4 regions of the Caballeronia eucalypticola genome follow, and region 4 is predicted to be linked to each of the others. Evidence: predicted binding sites of a transcription regulator. Region 4 holds the regulator's gene; each other region holds the start of a gene.
The links. Region 4 encodes HrcA, which represses chaperone genes, less so after heat shock. Its sites were predicted from a motif close to TTAGCACTCNNNNNNNNNGAGTGCTAA; they were not measured.
Positions count from the first base shown of each region.

Region 1 (6,021 bases), on a different contig from region 4:
CTGAGCTGATGGGTAGCGTCGTGCAGGTACTCGGCCAACTCGCTGCAGTTGGCCCGAGCAATCAGCCATAGCGCCGCCTTTGATACAGCGGCGACCAATGCCTCGGCTTGGTCGCCGTTGAACTGACGCAAACACAGATACACGTGCACGTTACCCGCTAAGTTAGCGATGCTAAGGAGTCTGTAATGACGAAGCTGATTGCCCGCTCGCAGCAAAGCTTGGTTGCAAAAAGTCGATGACTTCGGCATCCGTAATCGGTTTGAAATGCAATCCGAATGCGGCGTTCAGGGACGTGACAAGATGCTGCGCCCAAAGGGTATTCCAAACTACGCCCGCATGACCGTCGGAAAGAACAGCATTGTGCGGGTCATCGCCTGATGTATTGGTAATTGCCCAGCCCGGTGACAGATGAACGGACTTGTAAAGCGGGCGACCATGGTCGTCACGCTCGCCCCAAAGGCTCCTGAACCAGGCACGATCATCAAGAAAGGCAACGCGACGATTCTCCTCGGCAAGCTTGCGCAAGCCATTGTCGAAGAGATCCATGCCCGCGTTGATATTCGCTATCTCCCGGGCTGATTGCCACTTGTTGAAGTCGACCGACCAATCTGCATTGTTGAGCACGCCTACAAGTGCGATATAGGTATCCGGGTGCTGTTTGCGGATCAGGGCGACTGTCTCGCCGATTGCGCCAATACAGGCGTTGATCAAGGCCGCGGGATGCGACGCAGCCGGATCCCGTGACAACTCGTCGAGTACGTCCTCCCCGCCGATATCGTTGACGCCAATCCGGATCAGCACAATGCCGCCTCGCCATGGTTGTGGCTCTGTGTTCATCAGGTCAACGAGACGGATCGCCTGGCGCAGCGGATGTCCCATCAACTGGCTGCAGGTAGCGCCGCTGACGGCAAAGTTGTATCGATAATCGTCTTTGCGGGGCGTCCGGGCGAGAAGACCGAAAGCTTCATCGAAATAAGCGCGAGAGGCGCCGGTTCCCCAAGCTCCCCATTCGCCAGGGTCGATCTGGTCGCCCCTCAGTCGAGCGAGGACCTCGGTCCACTGCCAGGTAGTAGCGCGATAAGGGCCTCCTCGCAAGCTGGGATCTGCCAACGTGAGGTTGTCGTGGAAGGACTGGCTGTCGGAATCCCCGAGCACCGCAAATCGTACGCTGCCAGATGGCGTCGCCGGCCCGGTAGTGACCGCGGCAGCCGCGCGGCGGAACGGGTAAGGCAGCGCGAGCCTGACATAAATCAGGCTGGCTACGGTCAGTACACCGCAGAACGCGACGACTAAGATTTTACGAAAACGGGACATAGCCCTGGCACCCTATCCGATTAGGTTCGACATGTTTGGTGTGTGTATCTGCTGCAATGCCTGAGCACCAGATGTTCAACTATGACCTCGGGAACGAACTCGCCCATCATCAATCGATTATCCGTTCAGCAAGCTCGCCAGAAGCCGTCAGACGTCCATGGACGTATTTTCCCATCAAGTCGTAAAGCGTCGCCATGGCGAACATGTGAACTGCTTTGCGCGCATCCCCTCACCATTTTCGCTGATTCCAAGCCTCGCGCGGCGAAACCAGGACATCCGCGTTTTAGCGCGTGCACCCATAAAAAAACCCGCATCGTTGCCGATGCGGGTTTTTCGTTTTGGCAAACGCCAGGCTCCGAAAGAAGCCCGCGTTGCCCTGTAATTCAGGCCAGGCCCGAAATTACATGTCCATACCCATACCGCCCATGCCGCCTGGCATACCGCCGCCCATCGGAGCATCGTCCTTCGGCAGTTCCGACACAGCGCAGTCAGTCGTCAGCAGCAGACCTGCCACCGATGCCGCGTTTTGCAGTGCCGTACGCGTTACCTTGGTCGGATCCACGACACCGGCTTCCACCAGGTCGACGTACTCGCCGGTTTGCGCGTTGTAGCCGAAGTTGCCCGTACCGGCTGCAACTGCTGCCACCACGACGCTGGCTTCTTCGCCGCCGTTCGTGACGATCTGGCGAAGCGGCTCTTCCATCGCGCGCAGCACGATCTTGATGCCGGCGTCTTGATCAGCGTTGTCGCCCTTCAAGTCCTTCAGTGCAAGACGAGCGCGGATCAGCGCAACGCCGCCGCCCGCCACGATGCCTTCTTCCACAGCTGCGCGCGTTGCGTGCAGTGCGTCTTCAACACGTGCCTTCTTTTCCTTCATTTCGACTTCGGTAGCAGCGCCAACCTTGATCACTGCAACGCCGCCAGCCAGCTTGGCAACACGTTCCTGCAGCTTTTCACGGTCGTAATCCGACGTTGCTTCTTCGATTTGCGTGCGAACTTGCTTGACACGGTTTTCTATTGCCGAAGCTTCGCCAGCGCCGTCGATAATCGTGGTGTTTTCCTTCGCCACTTCGATGCGCTTAGCCGAACCCAGCTCAGCCAGCGTAGCCTTTTCCAGCGTCAGGCCGGTTTCTTCCGCGATAACTTGACCGCCGGTCAGGATCGCGATGTCTTCCAGCATGGCCTTACGACGATCGCCAAAGCCCGGAGCCTTCACGGCAACGGTCTTCAGGATGCCGCGGATGTTGTTCACAACCAGCGTTGCCAGAGCTTCGCCTTCGACATCTTCAGCGATGATCAGCAGCGGACGGCCAGCCTTCGCAACTTGTTCCAGAATCGGGAGCAGGTCACGAATGTTCGACACCTTCTTGTCGTGCAGCAGCACGAACGGGTTTTCGAGAATCGCGGTTTGCTTTTCCGGCGTGTTGATGAAGTACGGCGACAGGTAGCCGCGGTCGAATTGCATGCCTTCAACCACGTCCAGCTCGTCTTCCAGCGACTTGCCGTCTTCAACCGTGATCACGCCTTCCTTGCCGACCTTGTCCATTGCTTCAGCAATACGGTCACCAATCGACGAATCGCTGTTAGCCGAAATCGCGCCAACTTGAGCGATTTCCTTGTTCGTCGTGCAAGGCTTGCTGATCTTGCGCAATTCTTCGATAGCAGCGGTCACTGCCTTATCGATGCCGCGCTTCAGGTCCATCGGATTCATGCCCGATGCAACGTACTTCATGCCTTCGCGGACGATCGACTGAGCCAGAACCGTTGCCGTCGTCGTGCCGTCGCCGGCATTGTCGCTGGTGCGGGAAGCAACTTCCTTCACCATTTGCGCGCCCATGTTCTGGAGCTTGTCTTTCAGTTCGATTTCTTTCGCGACCGAGACACCGTCCTTCGTGACCGTCGGGCCGCCGAAGCTGCGTTCCAGAACGACGTTACGACCCTTCGGGCCCAGCGTGACCTTGACCGCGTTGGCCAGGATGTTCACACCTTCAACCATCTTTGCACGGGCGATATCGCCAAATACGACTTCTTTAGCTGCCATATTCAAACTCCTTGATTCGTTTCAGTTTTCTGGCTTTTACCGGGCCGGACGAGACTCGCAAAAGCGGTTCGATCGCGCCGGCCGGAGCGCCATGGGCTTGAAGCTGATTACTTGACCAGGACGGCCATGATGTCTTCTTCGCGCATCACGAGCAGTTCATTGCCGTCGACCTTAACGGTCTGACCAGCGTATTTACCGAACAGCACGCGATCGCCCACTTTGACGTCGAGGGCGTTTTGCGTACCCTTGTCATCGCGCTTGCCCGGGCCGACGGCCAAGATTTCACCTTGATCCGGCTTTTCAGCAGCAGCGTCGGGGATGATGAGGCCCGAGGCAGTCTTGGTTTCCTGATCCAGACGTTTAACGATGACGCGATCGTGCAAAGGACGAAGGTTCATACACACTCCTCTCTAACTGAGACTATAAAAACGCGGGAAACCCGTCCGATGAGCCACAAGGCCACCGGCCGGAAAACTGTTAGCACTCTCGTGCGACGAGTGCCAAGTATATGGCACACCGCCCGGTAATTTCAAGAAGGGAGTGTGAGGAGGGGCGAGAAATAATATGGAGCCACTGTAGAAATTCGCCGAAACCTGAACGACTTTTTGCCATAACAGCAACGGGAAATCGAGGAAATTTGCAGCAAAATCAGAAGTTTAACGGCGCCATGACGTCTTTGAAAGCCATAGGCTACGCAGCTTATCCCTAGTCTTCCTGCAACTAACGACGAGAGTCGTCGCTCCGGCTTTTTAGGTGCTTACACGCCCCGAGCAGCACAAGCGCACAGCCTTATTGCGCAAGCTCGAAGCGGTGTTTCGGCGACACCCGTCGCAGCCGGTGAATCGAACGGTAAAACTGATCAATCCGGTATTACGCGCTTGGGTGAATACTTCGCTGCAGGACATACCCGCGTGTGCTTCAGCTTCATCGAAGGCCGGATGGAAAAAAGATTTGATGCCACATGGGTCGATCTCGGAATCAGCGGGGCTTCGGCTGGAAAAGCGAGTAGTCGCTGGCTGTATTAACAACTGAAGCTGTTTGATGGCTATCGAGATCGAGTTGGGGATCGGGTTTGTGGCACCGCCGCGCCGAAAGCGTCCTCAGCATGACAGATCCCATAACTTTCGTGTGAGGCAAAACCGGAGAACGTAGTGCCGGAAATCGGAGTTAGGCTTCGATGTGAAGACGGTGCGCCTGTACGAGAAGATCGCGCTCCTGCGCCAACGGATGCGCGGGCTCGACCAAATCAAATGGCTGAGTTACAGGTTTGGGGAAGAAAACCCTGTCCCCGAGTCGGTTACGATCCGGCGCCTCAGAGTACGCGCAACGGAGAACAGCGTACTCGCGCGCTCGACACAAAGACGCTGCTTCAACGTACCTCCAAATCCCTCCAGAAACTTGCAGGTGCCAACGCTATAGAAGCCGTCGACATCGAATGTCAGTTTTCGCTTGAGTGCTTCTTGCATTGCCGCCCAGATCAGCAGGCTGATCGCGCCGCTGTGCGCTCCGGCTTCGCGTGATGACATTAGGTAGTACATCGCGTGCCTGTCCCATACAAGACCGATCGCAGCGACGAGTTGCCCTCCGGGGCCGTACGCGCCTAGCAATTGCCCTGCTTCCCGATCGACGAACGCATTGACTAGTCGGCGCATTACGCTGTTTCCGTATGCGTTCTTACGCGAACGTTCAATCAGATTTGCCTCATAGAACTGTACGCATTCATCCGGCGTGGCGACCGGCGCGACTGTCAGCTTCTTTTCGGCACTACGGATGACGTTCCGGGTTTTGCTATGCATCCGTGCCCAAGCCTCGGCAACCGTGCGCTCTGGTGAAACTTGGAAGGTATAGCGCACGGATACCGCAAACCCGTGCAGGGAAAAAGCGAGCGCATCTTCAATACGCGGGTCGAACAGCTGATAGAAGCTGTCAAAGTCCGGAAGCTGTTCAATAAGTGCCGACGTCACGGTCTGGCGATGATGCTGTTCGCGAGGCTCATCAAGGCCCATGGGTTTGATGATCGGACCCAACGTGTGCGTTAGCGGCGGCAAATGCGAAATGCGCAACCCGCCCCTGCGGGTGGAACAGTAAGGCAACTGGCCCAGCAACTGGTTACCATGCTTGACTTTGGCCATGCTCCAGTGCCCATCGGATGCGATATCGAGCCACCACTTCTCATGAAAAATCGAAAAGGCGGCAGACTCATCAATCGGTCTAGCGGGCGCAGCAACAGGCGGCACGATCCTGTCTTGCATGCCGCAGTAGGTACCTTTTTCGTCGGCGAAGATTTTCAAAATAGGTCTCGGCGATCAGTTTTTTGGTGGTTTCAAAGGTGAAGCGCAACAGTGGGTTAATGAACGCAATGAACGCAAGCTGAAGTTGTCGAAACGTTTGCAAGCATAGTTCGAACCCTTCCGACGAAGACTTCATTCTGGATCCCGAGTTCCAGAACTGTCTCCGGCACGCCGAGCAAGATGGCATCAACTGCGGACCAGCCTTTGGCATCAAGCGTCTTTCCCCTCACAGTCTCATTTACCGCCGCGAGCGTTTGAGCTGCCAGTCCATGCCTTGCGAGCTGATGTCGGAGCCGAAAAAAATGGGCTTTATCCGGCGAACGTGTCATGCCCGCGCTAAGAGCGGGAAACTCGCGATACAGTGGCACCTCAAAC
Region 1 is NZ_JBLKRU010000028.1:87,906-93,926, forward strand. It holds gene ACMX25_RS27070 (GDSL-type esterase/lipase family protein) at 172-1,314, opposite strand; gene ACMX25_RS27075 (hypothetical protein) at 1,472-1,696, shown strand; gene groL (chaperonin GroEL) at 1,715-3,355, opposite strand; gene ACMX25_RS27085 (co-chaperone GroES) at 3,463-3,753, opposite strand; gene ACMX25_RS27090 (GNAT family N-acetyltransferase) at 4,615-5,646, opposite strand; gene ACMX25_RS27095 (transposase) at 5,703-6,021, opposite strand, start outside.
Region 1: a site for HrcA is predicted at 3,833-3,859, ahead of ACMX25_RS27085 (co-chaperone GroES). Genes of this name have one in related genera too.

Region 2 (6,021 bases), on a different contig from region 4:
TCGAACCGCTGCATATCCAGAATGGCCGCGATCACGCGCGGCCCGTTTCCATCCCCACTTATAACGGCGCGCGCAAACAACCCAACCTGACCCCGTTGCTGGCGATGCTGCTCGCGCGGGACGGTGTGCCGGTGCTCGTGCATGGCGTCACGACTGATCCCGGCCGCGTCACGAGCGCCGCGATTTTCGCCGAACTGGGCATTCCCGAAGCCACTTCCCACGATGAAATCGAAGACAGCCTCGCCTCGCGGCGCCTCGCGTTCGCGCCGATCGCCGTGCTCGCACCCAAGCTCGCGCGCCTGCTCGCCATCCGGCGAATCATGGGCGTGAGAAATTCCACGCATACGCTGGTCAAGATCCTGCAGCCGTTCGCGCAGCCCGGTTTGCGGCTGGTGAACTACACCCATCCGGAGTATCGCGAGAGCTTGACGGGACTGTTCACCGAACATCCCGACGCTGCCGCCGGCGGCGCCCTGCTCGCTCGCGGAACGGAAGGCGAAGCGGTCGCGGACACGCGCCGGCAAGTGCAGGTGGACTGGTTCCACGACGGCCACGCGGAAACGCTGATATCGCCGGAACGCTCCTCGCCGGACGCGCCCGTGGTGGCGTTGCCCGAGGCGCTCGATGCCGCGACCACCGCCCGCTGGATCGAAACCGTACTGCGCGGCGAAGCACCCATTCCGCCCGCGCTCGCGCGCCAAGCGGAGTTGATTGCTGACATCGTCAGGCGCTAGAGCGTTCGCCAAGGCATTCTTCAGTCGAGAAACCGTCGCTGTTGACAAAAGCGCACGCCGTACGCTAATGTGCAGCAATGAGCTTTGCCCAATTCCCCTCCCTTCGAATTACCCAGGGCCGCCTAGCGCGGCCCCTATCGCTACGTCTAGCGTAAGTCGCTAAACGTGGCGCCGCGCGTTCCGCGCGCGGTCCCCTCCGCAGTTTCGTAGTTCCCCTTTGCAGTTCCCTTTTCACCACCCGTAGTCGTCTGCTTTCGTCCGTTCATCCACGGTTCGAAAACGCGAGGATCACATGCACGCTGCTTTTGCATCGTTCACGTTCGTCACCGGCGTTACCCATGCCATGGGACGTCGCGAACCTGTACAGCGCGCATTGGAACGATGCCGGCAAGCCGCCGGCCGCTCGACCGCCTCGCAACGACTGCGCTTTCACGCGTACAACGCGTTCAGCCGAGGCCCACGATGATGATGCGCAACCCTTCCGAGAAATACCGCCCTTTCCCCCAAGTCAACCTCAACGGCCGCCGATGGCCCACTCGCACGATCGAGCGCGCGCCCATCTGGATGAGCACCGATCTGCGCGACGGCAATCAGGCGCTGATCGACCCGATGAGCATTGACGCCAAACTCGAATTCTTCGAGATGCTGGTAGCGGTAGGTTTCAAGGAAATCGAAGTGGGCTTTCCGTCGGCATCGCAGACGGATTTCGACTTCGTGCGCAAGCTGATCGTGGAAAACCGTGTTCCCGACGACGTCACCATTGAAGTACTCGTGCAGTCGCGCCGTGAACTCATCGAGCGGACGTTTGAAGCAGTGGAAGGCGCGCCCCGGGTGATCGTGCACCTGTATAACGCGATTGCGCCGTCGTTTCGCAAGATCGTCTTCAATCAGTCCAAGGAAGACACCAAAGCGCTGGCTGTAGAAGGAACCCGCATCATCAAGGAGTGCGCCGCCGCGCGCCCCGATACCCACTGGATCTATCAGTATTCGCCGGAAACGTTCAGCATGACCGAGCTTTCGTTTTCCCGCGAAGTCTGCGACGCCGTCGCGCAAATGTGGCGTCCCACGCCCGACCACAAGATGATCGTGAACTTGCCGGCCACGGTAGAAGCGGCCATGCCGAACGTGTTCGCCGATCAGGTCGAGTGGATGGATCGCAACATGAGTTATCGCGACAGCATCGTGCTCTCCGTGCATCCGCATAACGATCGCGGCACGGCAGTCGCTGCGGCGGAACTTGCGATCCTCGCGGGCGCTGATCGCGTCGAAGGCTGTCTTTTTGGCAACGGCGAGCGCACCGGCAACGTGGATCTCGTCACGCTCGCGATGAATTTGTACACGCAGGGCATTGACCCAGGGCTGGATTTTTCCGATATCGATGGCGTGCGCCGCGTGGTCGAGCGCTGCAACCAGATTCCCGTGCATCCGCGTCATCCGTATGCCGGCGATCTCGTGTTCACGGCCTTCTCTGGCTCGCACCAGGATGCTATCCGCAAGGGCTTTGCCCAGCGTGAGACGGGTACGGTGTGGGACGTGCCGTATCTGCCTATCGACCCTGCCGACCTTGGTCGGAGCTATGACGCCGTGATCCGCGTGAACAGCCAGTCGGGTAAAGGCGGCGCGACGTTTCTGCTTGAACGCGGGCTGGGCTTTACGCCGCCGCGCCGCGTGCAGATCGAATTCAGCCATGCCGTGCAGAAAGTCGCCGATGCATCGGGCGCGGAAGTGTCCGGCGAAGCCATTTGCGCGTTGTTCAAGCGCGAATACTTCGACGCACAAGGACCGGCATCACGAGCAGATGCATCAACCCTGCATTTCGATGGACGCCACGTGAAGCTGCCCGTATCCGCGGTCGCCGATGAAGCGCACGCGCAAGCCGTCGCCGCGGCGGTTGCCAGTGTCGCGGGTGTCGCGATCGAGGTGGCATCGTTTGAAACCGCCGCGACCGCGAAAGGTGAGACGGCGGTGTTCGTTGGCTGCCGGATTGGCGATCAAGCGATGCGGTTCGGCGTCGCCGTGCATGCGAACGCGGCTCAGGCAGTCGCCGATGCCATCGTCAGCGCGGCAAATCGCGTGCGCTGGGCAGGGCGCAAGGAAATGGAAAGCGAAGCGGTAGCTGCGTGAGGACCTTCAGCTTTTCTGGAAAGCATAGCCGAGTAGTTGAATGACAGAGGGAAACTCGCGAAGCAGGCGATAAAACACGACAACCGGTGTCGACATGACGGCTGCCGCTCACAAGGCGCCGGCCCGCCAGCCGAACCGCGACGCCCAACCGAACGGTGTCGAAGCGGTGCTAATCCAGCGCCACGCGTGTTGCCTGCATCGCGAGCAACTGCCATTGCCCATCGACTTGAATGTGAATGGCGGTGTACGCGATCGGAAACAACAGCGCGCCGTTCTTCGACTCCATCTCGAGCAACGCTCGCCCATACACGATCCACGTGTCCCGCCCGCCCGGCATCAACTCCTGCGACTGGATCTCGATCTGCCGATAACGCCGGCGCCCCGCGGTGATGGCATCGATAAACTGCCGCTTCGTCTCGCGTTTGCCATTGGTATGAACGTAGCTGGCATTTTCCGCCAGCAGCGCGTCCAGCAATTCGCCGTCACCGTCGACCATCGCGCGGAAACGGTCGCGCTCGAGTTCACGGATTGCCTCAATGGGCGTGTCGATGGGTTGTGCCGGCATCGTCGATTCCTCGCGCGCTTGAGGAACCGATGGACGCGGTCCCCGTCAGAAGTTGTATTGCAAATATATCTGGCTGAAATTTATACCAGGATTCGGGTGTTCGAAACCGGCGTTGGATAAATGCTGAAACCGGAAGCCCGCCTGATAGTTCTGGTGCGCCCCGAATTGAGCGCCGACGCCCACCATATCGGCGAACTGGAAGGACGAGGAGAAGGTCCGCGTCTCGGTCTCGCGGACATGCGACAGGAGTCGCACGCCAACGCCCGCTTCCACGTAGGGCCGGATCCATCCCGAGCTCTTGATGAACCGGAACACCGGCGTAAAGCCGAATTCCCAGATGCCCGGATGCGATGCCTGGCTTTCGCGGATATCCCAGTAGGCCACGTGCGCTTCGCCCACAACCGTGAAGTGGAAACCGCCGATTTCCCACCACGTCCAGTTGGGATCCCAGACTGCGCCGACATCGGCCTTCCGGACATCGTGGTCGGCCACTCCGCCAGCGATCTGCAAACCGAATTGATCGGCGCGGGCGGTGGCCGAAGCCAAAACGAGCGCACCAAACAAGGCACCGTAGGAAAAGCGCTTTTGCCAGACACTTTTGTTCTTCTGCATGAATACTCCGGGGCTGGATTCTCACAAGACGGGGCGTGCCGCAGTCGCAGCAAATCGCCATTTTAGAGACGGTCTCAAAAATGTGCTCAGAAGAGTTCTGCTGAATGGCGAAAACACGGAATTAAGTTTCGTCGAATCCTGAATGACGGGTAATTCGTGCGAAAACTTTCAAATTTCTTTCGGTAAGTTTGACGGAGGAAGCGTTTCGCATCTTGCAACAATCAGGGAAAACGCTTATAAGCTATTGGAGGAACGATTCTAATAGCGTATGGGAACTTGCCCACATATCGCCCCTCTAATCTTTAGCACTCGAAATAGCAGAGTGCTAATATCCTGCTAGACCCGGTTTTTCATCGGGTTTTTTGTTGATAAGGAGCACACCAGCGTGACCAATGCGATGACCCTCCCGAATACTGGACACTCGGCGCCGGCCAAGGCCGCTTCGGCAGGTGCGCTGACGTTTGCGCAGTCGTCCATGTTGACCGGCCAGATCGGCAACATCGACGCCTACATTTCGGCTGTCAACCGGATTCCGATGCTAACGCCGTCGGAAGAACGTCAGTACGCCACCGAATTCCGTGACAACGACAACCTGGATGCCGCTCGTCAGCTCGTGCTGTCGCACCTGCGGCTGGTGGTATCGATTGCCCGCAATTATTTGGGTTATGGGCTGCCCCATGCCGACCTGATTCAGGAAGGCAATATCGGCTTGATGAAAGCCGTCAAACGCTTCGATCCGCAACAGAACGTGCGGCTGGTGTCGTATGCCATGCACTGGATCAAGGCTGAGATTCACGAGTACATCCTGCGTAACTGGCGCACGGTGAAAGTGGCGACCACGAAGGCGCAGCGCAAGCTGTTTTTCAACCTTCGCAGCCACAAGACCGGACACAACGCGTTCACGCCGGACGAGGTCGATAACCTGGCGAAAGAGCTGAATGTGAAGCGCGAGGAAGTTTCCGAGATGGAAACGCGTCTTTCCGGCGGCGACATCGCGCTGGAAGGTCAGATCGACGACGGCGAGGAATCGTACGCACCTATCGCGTATCTGGCCGACTCGCACAACGAGCCGACCAACGTGCTGGCGTCGCGCCAGTTCGACAAGCTGCAAAGCGAAGGGTTGTCGACCGCGCTCGAATCGCTCGACGAACGCAGCCGCCGGATCGTTCAGGCGCGTTGGCTCGAAGTGGAAGACGACGGCTCGGGCGGCAAGACGCTGCATGAACTCGCGGACGAGTTTGGCGTGTCGGCTGAACGGATTCGTCAGATCGAAGCCAGCGCAATGAAGAAAATGCGCACGGCGCTGCACGAGTACGCTTAAGCGTTTAGGGCTTTGGGTTTGCCGCTGAGTTTTGGCGGCGCCCAGGCTCTATGTATCGAAGAATTGGTGAAAACCTGAAAGCCCGCCGTCGCAAGACGGCGGGCTTTTCTTTGCCTGCTCGAATGGACCTGACCGTCGGCCTGCTGCCACCAACAAAAAAAGCGGCGCCAGAGGTTTCCCTCTAGCGCCGCCATGCGTCAAGTCAGCAAAGACTCTCTGCGAACTCAGCGCGACATGATGTGCGCTCCGACGTTATGGAGCGCCCACAACGTCCCGCCGATAAGGATCACCGCCACCAGCACGGCGGATGCGAGCGAGAGCAGATTCCATCGTTGCGACGAAGAGGTGTTCATGTGCAGGAAAAACACCAGATGCACGAGGATCTGGATGAATGCGAGCACCGCGATGGCGATGATCGATTCTGTCGGCCCAAACATCTGCTGCATGACCAGTCCGAAGGCTGCGGCCGTCAGCACGACCGACAGGACGAAGCCAATGACATACGAGCGCACGCTGCCGTGGCCCGCGCCGGTATCGATTGAATGTGCGTTTGCCATTTATACGACGCTCGTCAGATAAACAAAGGTAAAGACGCAGATCCACACGATGTCCAGAAAGTGCCAGAAAAGGCTGAGACACGTGAGGCGCGTCAGATCGCGTGGGGT
Region 2 is NZ_JBLKRU010000030.1:85,675-91,695, forward strand. It holds gene ybiB (DNA-binding protein YbiB) at 1-734, shown strand, start outside; gene leuA (2-isopropylmalate synthase) at 1,200-2,858, shown strand; gene ACMX25_RS27990 (nuclear transport factor 2 family protein) at 3,028-3,423, opposite strand; gene ACMX25_RS27995 (acyloxyacyl hydrolase) at 3,469-4,035, opposite strand; gene rpoH (RNA polymerase sigma factor RpoH) at 4,421-5,356, shown strand; gene cyoD (cytochrome o ubiquinol oxidase subunit IV) at 5,581-5,913, opposite strand; gene cyoC (cytochrome o ubiquinol oxidase subunit III) at 5,914-6,021, opposite strand, start outside.
Region 2: a site for HrcA is predicted at 4,338-4,364, ahead of rpoH (RNA polymerase sigma factor RpoH). Genes of this name have one in related genera too.

Region 3 (6,021 bases), on a different contig from region 4:
TCAATTGCCACTATGCGAGAACAGGAAGGAAATTCGAACCAACAAAAACTTATTTCTAAAGAAGAACTTGCAGATAGTCGCGCTGCGACAAATCTCTTGAATTCCGCAGACGGTTTCTTGTCTGGCGCGACAACCGAAAGCAACGGGGTCCAGCCTTCCTGGACCAGTTCAAAAACCGGGGCCTTTCTTTGGCAACGGTCCGGTCAATGCACCTTTGGAAAACCATGACGCTCGGCAAGCAGATCCAGGATTCGACGCGTGTCGGTCACGAAGTGTTTGTCGCCGAGCGTATGTGCGCCGGCGGGCACCGGATGTTCGTCTCCCAGAATCAGCACGGGCAAGCTCTGGTGCTCCTCATCCAGGGCAGCGATGACGGCCTCACGCGGGCGCGCAAATGGCAGACGGTGAATATCAAGGCGCGAGGTCTTTGCCGGATCGCTGGCCAGCAGGCCTTCAATAGGTGCGCCATCCGGGCAGATAAAACGCTCACCCGGATATTTTGGATCGGTGAAACCCGGCTCAAGCAGCAGTAAAAGGTCTTGGCTCACGATTTGGAAATCCTTGAAGAAGAATGCCGGCTGAGAGACGAATGGAACCATCCTCGTGCCCTTGGCGGAGCGTTGGAAATCACTTAGAACACCTTCAGAACACGCGGCCTTCGGTCAGATGCGTGGTGTCGCTGTTTAACTGATAACCGCCGATCACTCGCGCTTTGTGCAACAACGGGTTGTGGCTGAAGATCGTGCGCAAGTTGCGCCAGTGACGATCGAAATTGTGCACACGCGATGTGGCGGAAGCGCCGCCTGCCTCAAACAAGCGCTCGCCCGCATGCAACGCCAGCTTGCTAACCACCAGCTGTGTCTTGGCCGTGGCCAACGCACCTTGCAATACCAGTTCTTCAGCGTTGTCAGCTTGGGCGCGGATGGCATTAGCCGACCGATCCAGCACGCGTGCATTCTGCTCGACCAGCGCATCAATCGCGTGACTGTGAGCCGCAAGATCGCCAACCACTTGCTGGACGAAATGATCCTCTCGCGCAGATGCCGCCGGGCTGTGCAGCACCGGGCGTCCATGCTTGAGCACATAGTTCTCAGCATCCGCAAGAATATTGCGGACAATGCCCGCAGCCACTGCAACGAGGTGCAGTTGACGCAATGCGCCGCCATGGCGTCCTGCCAGGGTCGAAGCGCCTCTTGGCACGACTTCGTTCGCGTGGACTTGTACGTTGTCGAGGACCAGGCTGCCACTGGCGGTCATCCTCTGGCCCATGCCATCCCAGTCATCCAGTATCTGGACGCCCGCTCGGGTGACCGGAATGATAGCGACCACGTTGTTGTTGTTTTCATCTTGCACGTTGATACGTGCATAGTCGGAAAATGCTGTTCCGGTCGAGTAGTATTTCTTTCCCGTGACACGATAGTCGTCGCCATCGCGCCGCAGGATCGTGCCTATTTCACCGGGCCGCGATGTGCCCCGCTCGGTCGACGCACCGCCGAATATTGCACCGTCCAGCAAGCGCTGGATCTGAGTGTCGTTGAACGCTGCACGCGGCGATAACAGGAGCGACTCGGTCAGGTCGAAATGGATACGCAGCGCATGGGCTATGTTCGATTCCTCCGCAGCGAGGGTCGCGATCACCTGGAACAACTCCGGCAATGAGCCGCCCAGTCCGCCCCATTCGACTGGCAATCGCAGCAAGCCAAGACCGGACTTGCGAAACAACGCAAAACCATCGAACGGCAATTCACGTCGTGCCTCGCGCGCCGCGGCGTCCCGGCCTAGCTCCTTCGCCAACGCTGGCAACGCGGCAAGCGCCGCATCCAGCTGTGACGTCGCGGTAATTTCAGATGGTGCATTCATGCTTGTTATTTCCTTTTAATAGCGTAAAGCGCAGGGCTCCTTGAACCAGGGCATCGTCCGTGGCGAATCGATAATTGAGCCGCATACGGATCGGCGAACATCTGGTTGAGCTTTACGATCTGCGAATCGCTTTGGTGAAGATCCCTCTGTTCGCCCGGTGCGATACCTGGCGATTTACTTAAGCGATACCTGAGCAGCACAATAATGTAGTCGCGGGCTCGCGGTATTGCTCTATCGATTTCATCTTTCTATATGTGCGCTGCTGCAAAGATGGACGGTAAGCGGGCACCGTTCGAACTGGCTGACCGATCTGCGGTTGATGATAAAGATTCCTTCATTACTTCGTTGAGGCGGCGGCCTAGAGCCCGTACCTAACTCAGACTATTCGACCGCGTGTACACGGTCACTGGACCCGAATTTCCTAGGCAATACCTTCGATCCGATGGTCGGTGTGCAACGTCTCTACTGGTCGCACAACTTCAAGGCAGGCGTACCGTTTTCGAACGCAACACACTATCAAAGCCCGGAGGTCGACCGGCTGCTGGAAACCCCGGCGGTGGAAAACGATCCGCATAAAAGAGTGGATTACTTCAGGCAGTTTCAACAGATCGTAGGTCGCGATTTGCCGATCATCGACCTCGTCACATTGAAGCAGGTGACTATCTATAACAAACGTGTGCACAACCATACGCTGACCGCCGACGGCCTGAGCGGCAACCTCGCGGATGTATTTGTGGCGTGACGATAGGATTTGCCGGGGCTTATGGAGCGGTTAGCGATCCATTAGCCGTTGCGCCGAATATGCAAAGCAAAAATTGTTGATTGTTGAAAACGTGTCAACGCCCAAGAATATGCATCCCCCTATCCGCACGACCCAACGACGTGGAGCAAACAAATGAGCAAGGCCAAGCGGCAAATCAAGCTAGGTGCTTTCCTGATGGAGACAGGGCACCATATTGCTGCCTGGCGTCATCCTGATACGCATTTGACTGGCGGGCTCGATTTCTCGCACTACGCTGAACTCGCGCAGATCGCCGAGCGTGCGAAATTCGATGCGGTGTTTTTCGCGGACAGCGTAGGTATCCGTGACACGAATCTCGCCTCGCTCTCGCGCACGGCCCGCGCTGACCACTTCGAACCGCTAACCCTGCTGGCTGCCTTGTCGGTGGTCACGAAAAACATCGGCTTGATTGCGACCGTTTCCACCACGTTCAATGAGCCGTTCAACGTCGCGCGCAAGTTCGCATCTCTCGACCACTTGAGCGGCGGCCGCTCGGGCTGGAACCTGGTTACATCGAGCAGCGAAACGGAAGCACTGAACTTCGGCTTCGAGCAACACCCGGCACACGCAGTTCGCTATGAGCGCGCACGCGAGTTCTATGACGTCGTCGCAGGTCTCTGGGACAGTTGGGAAGACGACGCTTTCATTCGCGACCGTGACAGCGGCGTGTATTTCGATGCCGACAAGCTCCATACGCTCGACCATCGCGGCAAGCATTTCAAAGTGCGTGGCCCGCTCAACGTCGCCCGCTCGCCGCAGGGTTGGCCCGTGGTCGTGCAAGCGGGGGCATCGGATTCCGGCCGCGAGCTTGCCGCGCAAACCGCGGAGGTGATCTTCGTTGCGCACCAGACCCTGGACGAAGCCAAGGCATTCTATGGGGACGTGAAGGGACGGCTCGCCAAATACGGCCGGCAGCCCGACGATCTCAAGATCATGCCGGGTATCTTCCCGGTGATCGGCAGGACCCACGACGAGGCACGCGCGAAGTTCGACGCGCTACAGGACCTTATTCATCCCGATGTCGGCCTCGCCTTGCTGTCGAAAATGACCGGTGGCGTGGATTTGTCGAAGTATCCCATCGACGGGCCGTTGCCCGACCTGCCGGAAACGAATGGCGGCAAGAGCCGGCAGCAATTGCTGTTCGATCTGGCGCGCCGCGAGAACCTGAGCATTCGCGACCTCTACCTGCGCATAGCGGGAGCCCGCGGACATCAACAGGTCGTGGGGACACCGGAGAGTATTGCCGATCAATTACAGCAATGGTTTGAGGAAGAAGGCGCGGACGGTTTCAATATCATGTCGCCATGGTTGCCTGGCGGGCTGACCGAGTTCGCCGGGCTGGTGGTGCCGGAATTACAACGGCGCGGACTGTTTCGCACCGGGTATGAAGGCGCGACGCTGCGTGAGAACCTGGGGCTTTCACGTCCCGAGAATCGCTACGCTCAGGCTAGTCGCAAACGCGCGGCGAGTTGACCCGTCTGCGCAAAGGCCGCTTGCCGGTGGCTGCGTTGCAAGAGCAACCACACCGGCTGTCAATCGGGAACCAACCCAGTACTACTGAGCATATCCGAAACGTCGTGCGCCGAAGCAGCTTCGTAGAATCGCTCCGAAGCATTGCTCACACGCCCACGATTGGTCGCTCGCCAAATGCCAAACCCCGATAACGTTTCACGTATTCGTTATTGGATCGAGCCACCGCAGATTCTTATACTCGATTCTTGTTAGCACCCAACTTAGAGGAGTGCTAGTCATCCACCACAATGGAATCCAACCATGAGCCTACGTCCGCTACACGACCGCGTCATCATCAAGCGTCTCGACCAGGAAACAAAAACCGCATCGGGCATTGTGATTCCCGAAAGCGCCGCTGAAAAACCGGACCAGGGCGAAGTCATTGCCGTCGGCCCCGGTAAGCGTGATAGCGATGGCAAGCGCATCGTACCCGACCTGAAGGTCGGCGAGCGCGTGCTGTTCGGCAAATACTCGGGCCAGCAGGTCAAGGTCGACGGCAACGAACTGCTCGTGCTGCGCGAAGAAGATATTGTCGCCGTAGTCACCCAACAATAACGGAGCTTCAGAAATGGCAGCCAAAGAAATTGTCTTTAGCGACACCGCGCGTTCGAAGCTGGTCGAAGGCGTCAACATCCTCGCCAATGCAGTGAAGGTAACGCTTGGGCCCAAAGGCCGCAACGTCGTGCTGGAGCGCAGCTTCGGCTCCCCGATCGTGACGAAGGACGGCGTATCGGTCGCGAAGGAAATCGAGCTGGCCGACAAGCTGCAAAACATCGGTGCGCAACTGGTGAAGGAAGTCGCGTCGCGTACCAGCGACGACGCTGGCGACGGCACCACCACGGCCACCGTGCTGGCACAAGCGATCGTAAGAGAAGGGCTGAAATACGTGGCTGCGGGTCTCAATCCGCTGGACTTGAAGCGCGGCATCGACAAGGCAGTCATCGCCGCTGTTGAAGAACTAAAAAAGATCAGCAAGCCCACCACGACCAGCAAGGAAATCGCGCAAGTCGCGACCATCTCGGCGAATGGCGAGGAATCGATCGGTCAGCGGATCGCCGAAGCGATCGACCGTGTGGGCAAGGAAGGCGTGATTACGGTCGAGGACGGCAAGTCGCTCGACGACGAACTCGATGTGGTTGAAGGGCTGCAGTTCGATCGCGGTTACCTGTCGCCCTATTTCATCAACGATCAGGACAAGCAGGTCGCCGTCCTGGATGATCCGTTTGTGCTGCTGCACGACAAGAAGGTATCGAATATTCGCGATCTGCTGCCGGTGCTGGAGTTGGTGGCGAAGGCGGGACGACCGCTGCTGATCATCGCGGAAGACGTCGAAGGCGAAGCGCTCGCGACGCTGGTCGTGAACAACATCCGTGGCATCCTGAAGACGGTGGCAGTCAAAGCGCCGGGCTTTGGCGATCGTCGCAAGGCGCTGCTCGAAGACATCGCGATCCTGACTGGCGGACAAGTCATTGCTGAAGAAACCGGTCTTACGCTGGAAAAGGCGACGTTGGCGGAATTGGGCCAGGCCAAGCGCATTGAAGTAGGCAAGGAAAACACCATCGTTATCGACGGTGCCGGGGACACGAAGAATATTCAGGCACGCGTCAAGCAGATCCGCGTCCAGATCGAAGAGGCAAGCTCCGACTACGACCGCGAAAAGCTGCAGGAACGCGTGGCGAAACTGGCGGGCGGCGTCGCGGTGATCAAGGTGGGTGGTGCGACCGAGATCGAGGTCAAGGAGAAGAAGGACCGCGTTGACGATGCGTTGCACGCAACGCGTGCGGCCGTCGAAGAAGGCATTGTGCCGGGCGGCGGCGTTGCATTGATTCGCGTCAAGCAAGCGATCAGCGGCCTGAAAGGCGCTAACG
Region 3 is NZ_JBLKRU010000076.1:18,444-24,464, forward strand. It holds gene ACMX25_RS38750 (DUF3088 domain-containing protein) at 204-548, opposite strand; gene ACMX25_RS38755 (acyl-CoA dehydrogenase family protein) at 643-1,860, opposite strand; gene ACMX25_RS38760 (hypothetical protein) at 2,312-2,602, shown strand; gene ACMX25_RS38765 (LLM class flavin-dependent oxidoreductase) at 2,756-4,114, shown strand; gene ACMX25_RS38770 (co-chaperone GroES) at 4,415-4,708, shown strand; partial or broken gene groL (chaperonin GroEL) at 4,722-6,021, shown strand, end outside.
Region 3: a site for HrcA is predicted at 4,363-4,389, ahead of ACMX25_RS38770 (co-chaperone GroES). Genes of this name have one in related genera too.

Region 4 (6,021 bases):
CTGCCCATTTTTATCACTCTCCTGACTTTGATTGCAGCGAGTCCGTTTTTGCGTTTCCGACGTGGTTCATAGTCGAATCGGCTAGCTGGACGCCCAAAATTTAACCCTGTACGCCAAATAAGAGCGTTCGCATCGATTTCAAGACCAAAAACCGATGCTTTTCCGCTTTTTTTCAGGCGATCTGAAACTTTCCCTGGAGAACCTGGCTCAAGCCTTCGCTTCGAGCGCCCGGATTTTCTCGCGAGCGGCGGCGACAGCGGCTTCGAACTGGCCAAGCCCATGCCATCCGGTGGCTCTTCCCAGGCGCTTGCCCCGGAAAAAAAAGAACCACGTTGGCACGCCATGCAACATGAAACGGCGACCGAGATCGCGATGCTCGTAAACGTTGCTGTGAAACCACTTCAACCCGAGCGCCCGGATCTCGTCCGGTTTTGCGAGCATTGCCTTTTTCGCGATTTCGCAATTGAAGCACTCGAAACCCCAGAAAAACACGATGGCCAACTCGTCCGCCGCCGACTCAAGGCCGGCATCGAACGTCTCGGCACTCAGTTCCTGCATGTCGAAAACGGCAAACGCGGTGGCGTCGACAGGGATATTGGCCATGACGGCGACGTCTTTTGCCGAAACGCTTATTTCGGTGCGGCGACGGTGACCAGTGCCGGACGCAGAACGCGGTCAGCAATCACATAGCCCTTTTGCAGCACCGACACCACCGTGTTCGCATCTTGGTCGGCCGGCACCATGGAAATAGCCTGATGGCGATGCGGATCGAACTTCTCGCCAACCGGATTCACCTCGACGACACGGCCCTTTTCAAGCGCGGCAGTCAGTTGGCGCAGCGTCAGTTCAACACCTTCGCGGACTTTCGCCAGGTCGGTGGATGAATGCGTCAGCGCGGCTTCCAGGCTGTCGAGCACCGGCAGCAGATTCTCCGCGAAGTTTTCGATCGCGAATTTATGCGCCTTCTGCACATCTTCTTGTGCACGGCGCCGGACATTCTCGGTCTCGGCCTTCGCGCGCAAGAACTCTTCTTGCAACGACGCGGCACGCGCTTGCGCTTCAGCGAGCAATGCCGCGGTTTCGTTTGCGTCGACGTTATCCGGGGAGGACGTCCCGTCCGGCGCGCCGGCTTGATGGATAGTTTGAGCCGCCGCGGTATCGTCGGCAGGCGTGGGGTTTTGGCTCGCGGTATTGTCTTGCGTGTTTTCCATGTCGCTTGAGATTTTGCAATGGGTGAAAACGGATGAAATCGGACCCGACGTTGCGGTTTCGATTCATCAAAAGGCTGCCGATGATAACCGCCAACTCAACGTTGCAAAAACACAACGGGGTCAATCGACGGTCAGTGCGCTTGAAGCGGGGACATCCTGCGCTCGTCCCAAGCCGTTCATCTGAGGCTCAATCAAGCGTTTTCAAGGGGTTGCACGTGCTTTCCGGGGCTATTTCTAGTCTGCAGAAATGACCGGTTACAACCATTTTGAGCCCGTCATCAGATTCAGATTGAGCCGGTTGATTTGCTCGCCTACACTTCGAACATGCCTTCGGGAGCCCTAGTTAACCCTAACCTTACGAACGCCCGAATCCAAGTTTTTTTATCGCTAAAGCTCGTATCAAGCCCGCTCTAGCGCCCGTTTTTCAGAGCTGTTGCGTTACAGGGGGTGCCCAATGAAACTGACCTTTGCTATTGCGATCGTCGCGTTGGTACTCGTTGGTGGCACCACGACCATTTGTATGTCCGGTGCGGTCAACGACCACACTACGGAGTACGGCGGCGTCTCGGCCACCATGGAACACTTTTTCAGTCCGAACCTGAAAGTTTGTCGATAATGCGGCGGTCGCGCTTCGTCGGGCGACCCTGCAATGCCGCTGCCGGCTCACGATACGTCTTCCTCCGCTCGCTTTCCGCCACACGTTTTTCACGTCCAGGGTCCGTTTCCGCGTAAAGCGTCTGCGCAATGGGCGCCGGACCGCGCACTTCACAAATTCCCAGCACGTTCACTTGCCAAAGCACGTGTTCAATCTCGATCTCTACAAGATCGCCAACTCGCACGTCCTTCGACGGCTTCACGTTCGCACCGCCAATGCGCACTCGGCCCTTCTCGACGGCGTCGCTGGCAAGGGAGCGTGTTTTGAAAAAACGCGCTGCCCACAGCCATTTGTCGATACGAAGGCGCGCGCCCGGGTCGGTGGAGATCTGGTAGTTCATTAGCTCGTTCTATGCGGCTGCGCTAAGCGTTTGCGGCGCCTGCACCGGCCATCCCTGCAAGTGCTGCGCGACAATTTCGCCCAGCGCCTTGATCCACGCCGGCGATGCATTCAGACACGGAATCCGGTGAAATTCCTTGCCGCCAGCGTGCAGGAATTCGTCGCGCACTTCAATGCCAATTTCCTCGATGGTTTCCAGACAATCCGACGTAAAACCTGGACAGAACACGTCCACTCGCTTCACGCCCGCCGCACCGAGTTCGGCGAGCGACGGCGCGGTATAAGGCTGCAGCCATTCCGCGCGGCCAAAACGCGACTGGAATGTCACCCGGCATTCGACCGGCGACAACCCGAGCGCCGCCATCAGCAACGAACCGGTCTGTTGACACTGATCGTGATATGGGTCGCCGAGATCCATGGTGCGTTTGGGAACGCCGTGGAAACTGAGCACCAGCCGGTCGCCGGCCGCAAAGTCCGGCTGGCCGTGCTGCCGCCAATAATCCCTAACTTGCTCGGCCAGCGCGCCAATGTAGGCCGGATGGTCGGCGTATTGGCGAATGGTGCGAATTTCCGGCTGATTGCGCACGCGCCGTAGGGCGTTGAATGCGTCATCGAACGCGGTGGCCGTGGTCGACGACGAATATTGCGGATACATGGGAACAAGCAGCACGCGCTCGGCGCCTTCCAGCTTGAGTTGATTCATCATGGCCGGAATGCCGGGCGTCCCGTAGCGCATGGCGTAGTCAACGATCACGTGATAGTCGTTCACCATGAACAACCGCCGCAATCCCTCCACCTGCTTTTCTGTGTTGACCCTCAGCGGCGAGCCTTCGGGCAGCCAGACCTGGGCATATTTTCTCGCTGACGCCCGGCTGCGAAACGGCAGAATGGCCAGCCGCAGGATCACTTGCCAGGCGAGCGCCGGAATCTCCACCACGCGCGGGTCCGACAAGAACTGCGCGAGGTACTTGCGCACGGCCTTGGCCGTGGGCGCGTCCGGCGTGCCGAGGTTGATCAGCAGCACCGCAACGCGATGCGAAGCGGAAGGCTGCGAAGGCAACTCGAGGTCGTAGCGCATAACGGAAAGAGGCCGTGAAGCCCGTGTAAGTAAGTGAAACCCATTATAGCGGCGGGTTTCGGAACGCAACATCGGCCGATCGGCCGAGTGGTGCACGGGGCTGTGGCAAGGCAAGATGGGTTGTCTGCCAGAGGGATCCACAGCATTTTGCGGGCCGCATCGGCAGACAACTTGTTGGCGCTTATTGCACTACTGCTGGCTACTGAGCGAGAGGGACAACAGGCGCGCGGTGATATCAACAATGGGAATGACGCGGTTGTACGCCATCCGCGTGGGTCCGATCACGCCCAGCGTGCCCACGATTTTCCCGTTCACTTCATAGGGCGCGGTCACCACGCTCATTTCCTCGATGGGCACGAGATTCGACTCGCCGCCTATAAATATCTGCACGCCTTGCGCGTGGCTCGAGACATCGAGTAATTGAAGGAGACTCGTCTTTTGGTCGAACACGTCAAAAAGCTTGCGCAGCCGCGCCATGTCGGAGGAAAGATCCGCGACTTCCAGCAGGTTGCGTTCGCCGGAAATCAGCAAGGTGTCGCCCTGATCCGTTTCGTCGACGCTCGCGGCCACCGCTGCCTGCATCAGCGAGGTCATGTCGCCGCGCAACGCGTCGATTTCCTCGCGCAGTCGGCGGCGTACTTCGTCGAAGGACAAGCCGGCGAAATTCGCGTTGATATAGTTCGACGCCTCGGTGAGCTGCGACGGCGAGTAGTCACGCTGGGTCGCCATGATGCGGTTCTGCACATCACCTTCCGGCGTCACGATGATCAGCAGGATGCGCTTGTCGGACAGCCGCATGAACTCGATCTGCTTGAACATGTGACTGCGGCGCGGCGTGAGAATGACGCCGGCGAAGGTGGACAGGTTCGACAGCACGCTCGCGGCGGCGGCCACGATCTTCGCCGGTTCGCCGCCCTGCAGCTTGATCTTGACAGCGGAGGTCATGGCTTCGTCGTCGGTCGTTTCGACGGTGAGCATGGTGTCCACGAAGAGCCGGTAGCCGCGCGGCGTGGGAATCCGCCCCGCCGACGTATGCGGACTCACTACCAGCCCAAGGTCTTCCAGGTCCGACATGACGTTGCGGATGGTGGCCGGGCTGAGCTCGAGTCCGGAATAACGCGACAGCGTGCGGGAACCGACCGGCTGACCTTCGGCGATATAGCGCTCGATTAGCGTCTTGAGGAGGGTCTGGGCACGTGGGTCTAGCATGGGAAATTTTAGCTCAACGTGTAAGGAAGCAGCGAGCACACCAAATAGGCGATGCCGGTGGACGTCATTTTGTCATTCACCCGTCATCAATTCATGATCCACACCATTCTAGCGACAATTGCCCGTCACGCCCGGCGCTTAGCGTATACACAACCCGTAGCCGCGTCGGACGTGGCACGCGGTTCTTTTCGACACTTACCTATGGTGTAATGCCGGCATGGAAATAGGTACCCAATTCAAGACTGTCGCGCTCGTGGGGCGCAACAATACACCCGGCATCAGGGAGCCGCTGACGGCGCTCGCCGCGTGTATTGTGAAACGCGGCTTTGACGTCGTGTTCGAAGCAGAAACGGCGCATGACGTTGGCGTGACCGACTACCCCGCGTTGACCGCGCAGGAAATTGGCGCGCGTGCAGATGTGGCGGTCGTGCTCGGCGGCGACGGCACCATGCTCGGCATTGGGCGGCAGCTCGCGCCGTATCGCACGCCGTTGATCGGCGTCAATCACGGGCGGCTTGGGTTCATTACAGACATCTCGCTGGCCGAAATGCACGAGCTCGTGCCGCAGATGCTTGCCGGCAGTTTCGAGCGTGAAGAGCGGACCTTGCTCGAAGCGCGCATTGTCCGCGACGGCCGGCCGATCTATCACGCTCTGGCGTTCAATGACGTCGTGGTGAATCGAAGCGGCTTCTCGGGCATGGCGGAACTGCGCGTGTCGGTGGATGGGCGCTTCATGTACAACCAGCGCTCAGACGGACTTATTGTTGCCACGCCGACGGGTTCGACTGCCTACGCGCTCTCCTCTTCCGGACCAATCCTGCATCCGCAATTGCAGGGTTTTGTACTCGTCCCCATCGCGCCGCATTCGCTGTCGAATCGTCCCATTGTTTTGCCCGATGACTCGCAGGTCGATATCCAGATTATTGGCGGACGCGACGTGAACGTGAATTTCGACATGCAGTCATTTACTGCTGTCGAATTGAACGACACCATTGAAGTGCGGCGTTCGCGCCATACCGTGCCGGTGTTACATCCGGTCGGCTATAGCCATTACGCCACGCTGCGCAAGAAGCTGCACTGGAACGAATATCCCTCGCACGACGACGCCACGAAACTTTAAGACGCCCATGCTCCGTCATCTCTCGATTCGCGACTTCGTCATTGTCGCCGCGCTCGACCTCGAGTTCGAGCGCGGCTTCACCGTATTTTCGGGCGAAACCGGCGCCGGCAAGTCGATTCTTATCGACGCGCTCGCGCTCACGCTCGGCGCGCGCGCCGACGCCAGCATTGTGCGGGCCGGAGAAGCGCGCGCGGACATTACCGCTGAGTTTTCCATTCACGCGCAAGTCTCGCGCTGGCTGGACGAGCACGCGCTGGCTATTGGCGACGCCGATACGGTCATGCTTCGCCGTGTCGTCGATTCGACCGGACGTTCGCGGGCGTTCATCAACGGTACGCCGGCCACGCTCGTGCAATTGCGTGAACTGAGCGAAATGCTTGTCGACATCCACGGCCAGCACGCTCACCAA
Region 4 is NZ_JBLKRU010000008.1:40,149-46,169, reverse strand. It holds gene dnaK (molecular chaperone DnaK) at 1-8, opposite strand, end outside; gene ACMX25_RS11750 (thioredoxin family protein) at 208-603, opposite strand; gene grpE (nucleotide exchange factor GrpE) at 630-1,211, opposite strand; gene ACMX25_RS11740 (hypothetical protein) at 1,210-1,395, shown strand; gene ACMX25_RS11735 (hypothetical protein) at 1,666-1,827, shown strand; gene ACMX25_RS11730 (RNA-binding S4 domain-containing protein) at 1,799-2,206, opposite strand; gene hemH (ferrochelatase) at 2,216-3,283, opposite strand; gene hrcA (heat-inducible transcriptional repressor HrcA) at 3,473-4,492, opposite strand; gene ACMX25_RS11715 (NAD kinase) at 4,710-5,612, shown strand; gene recN (DNA repair protein RecN) at 5,620-6,021, shown strand, end outside.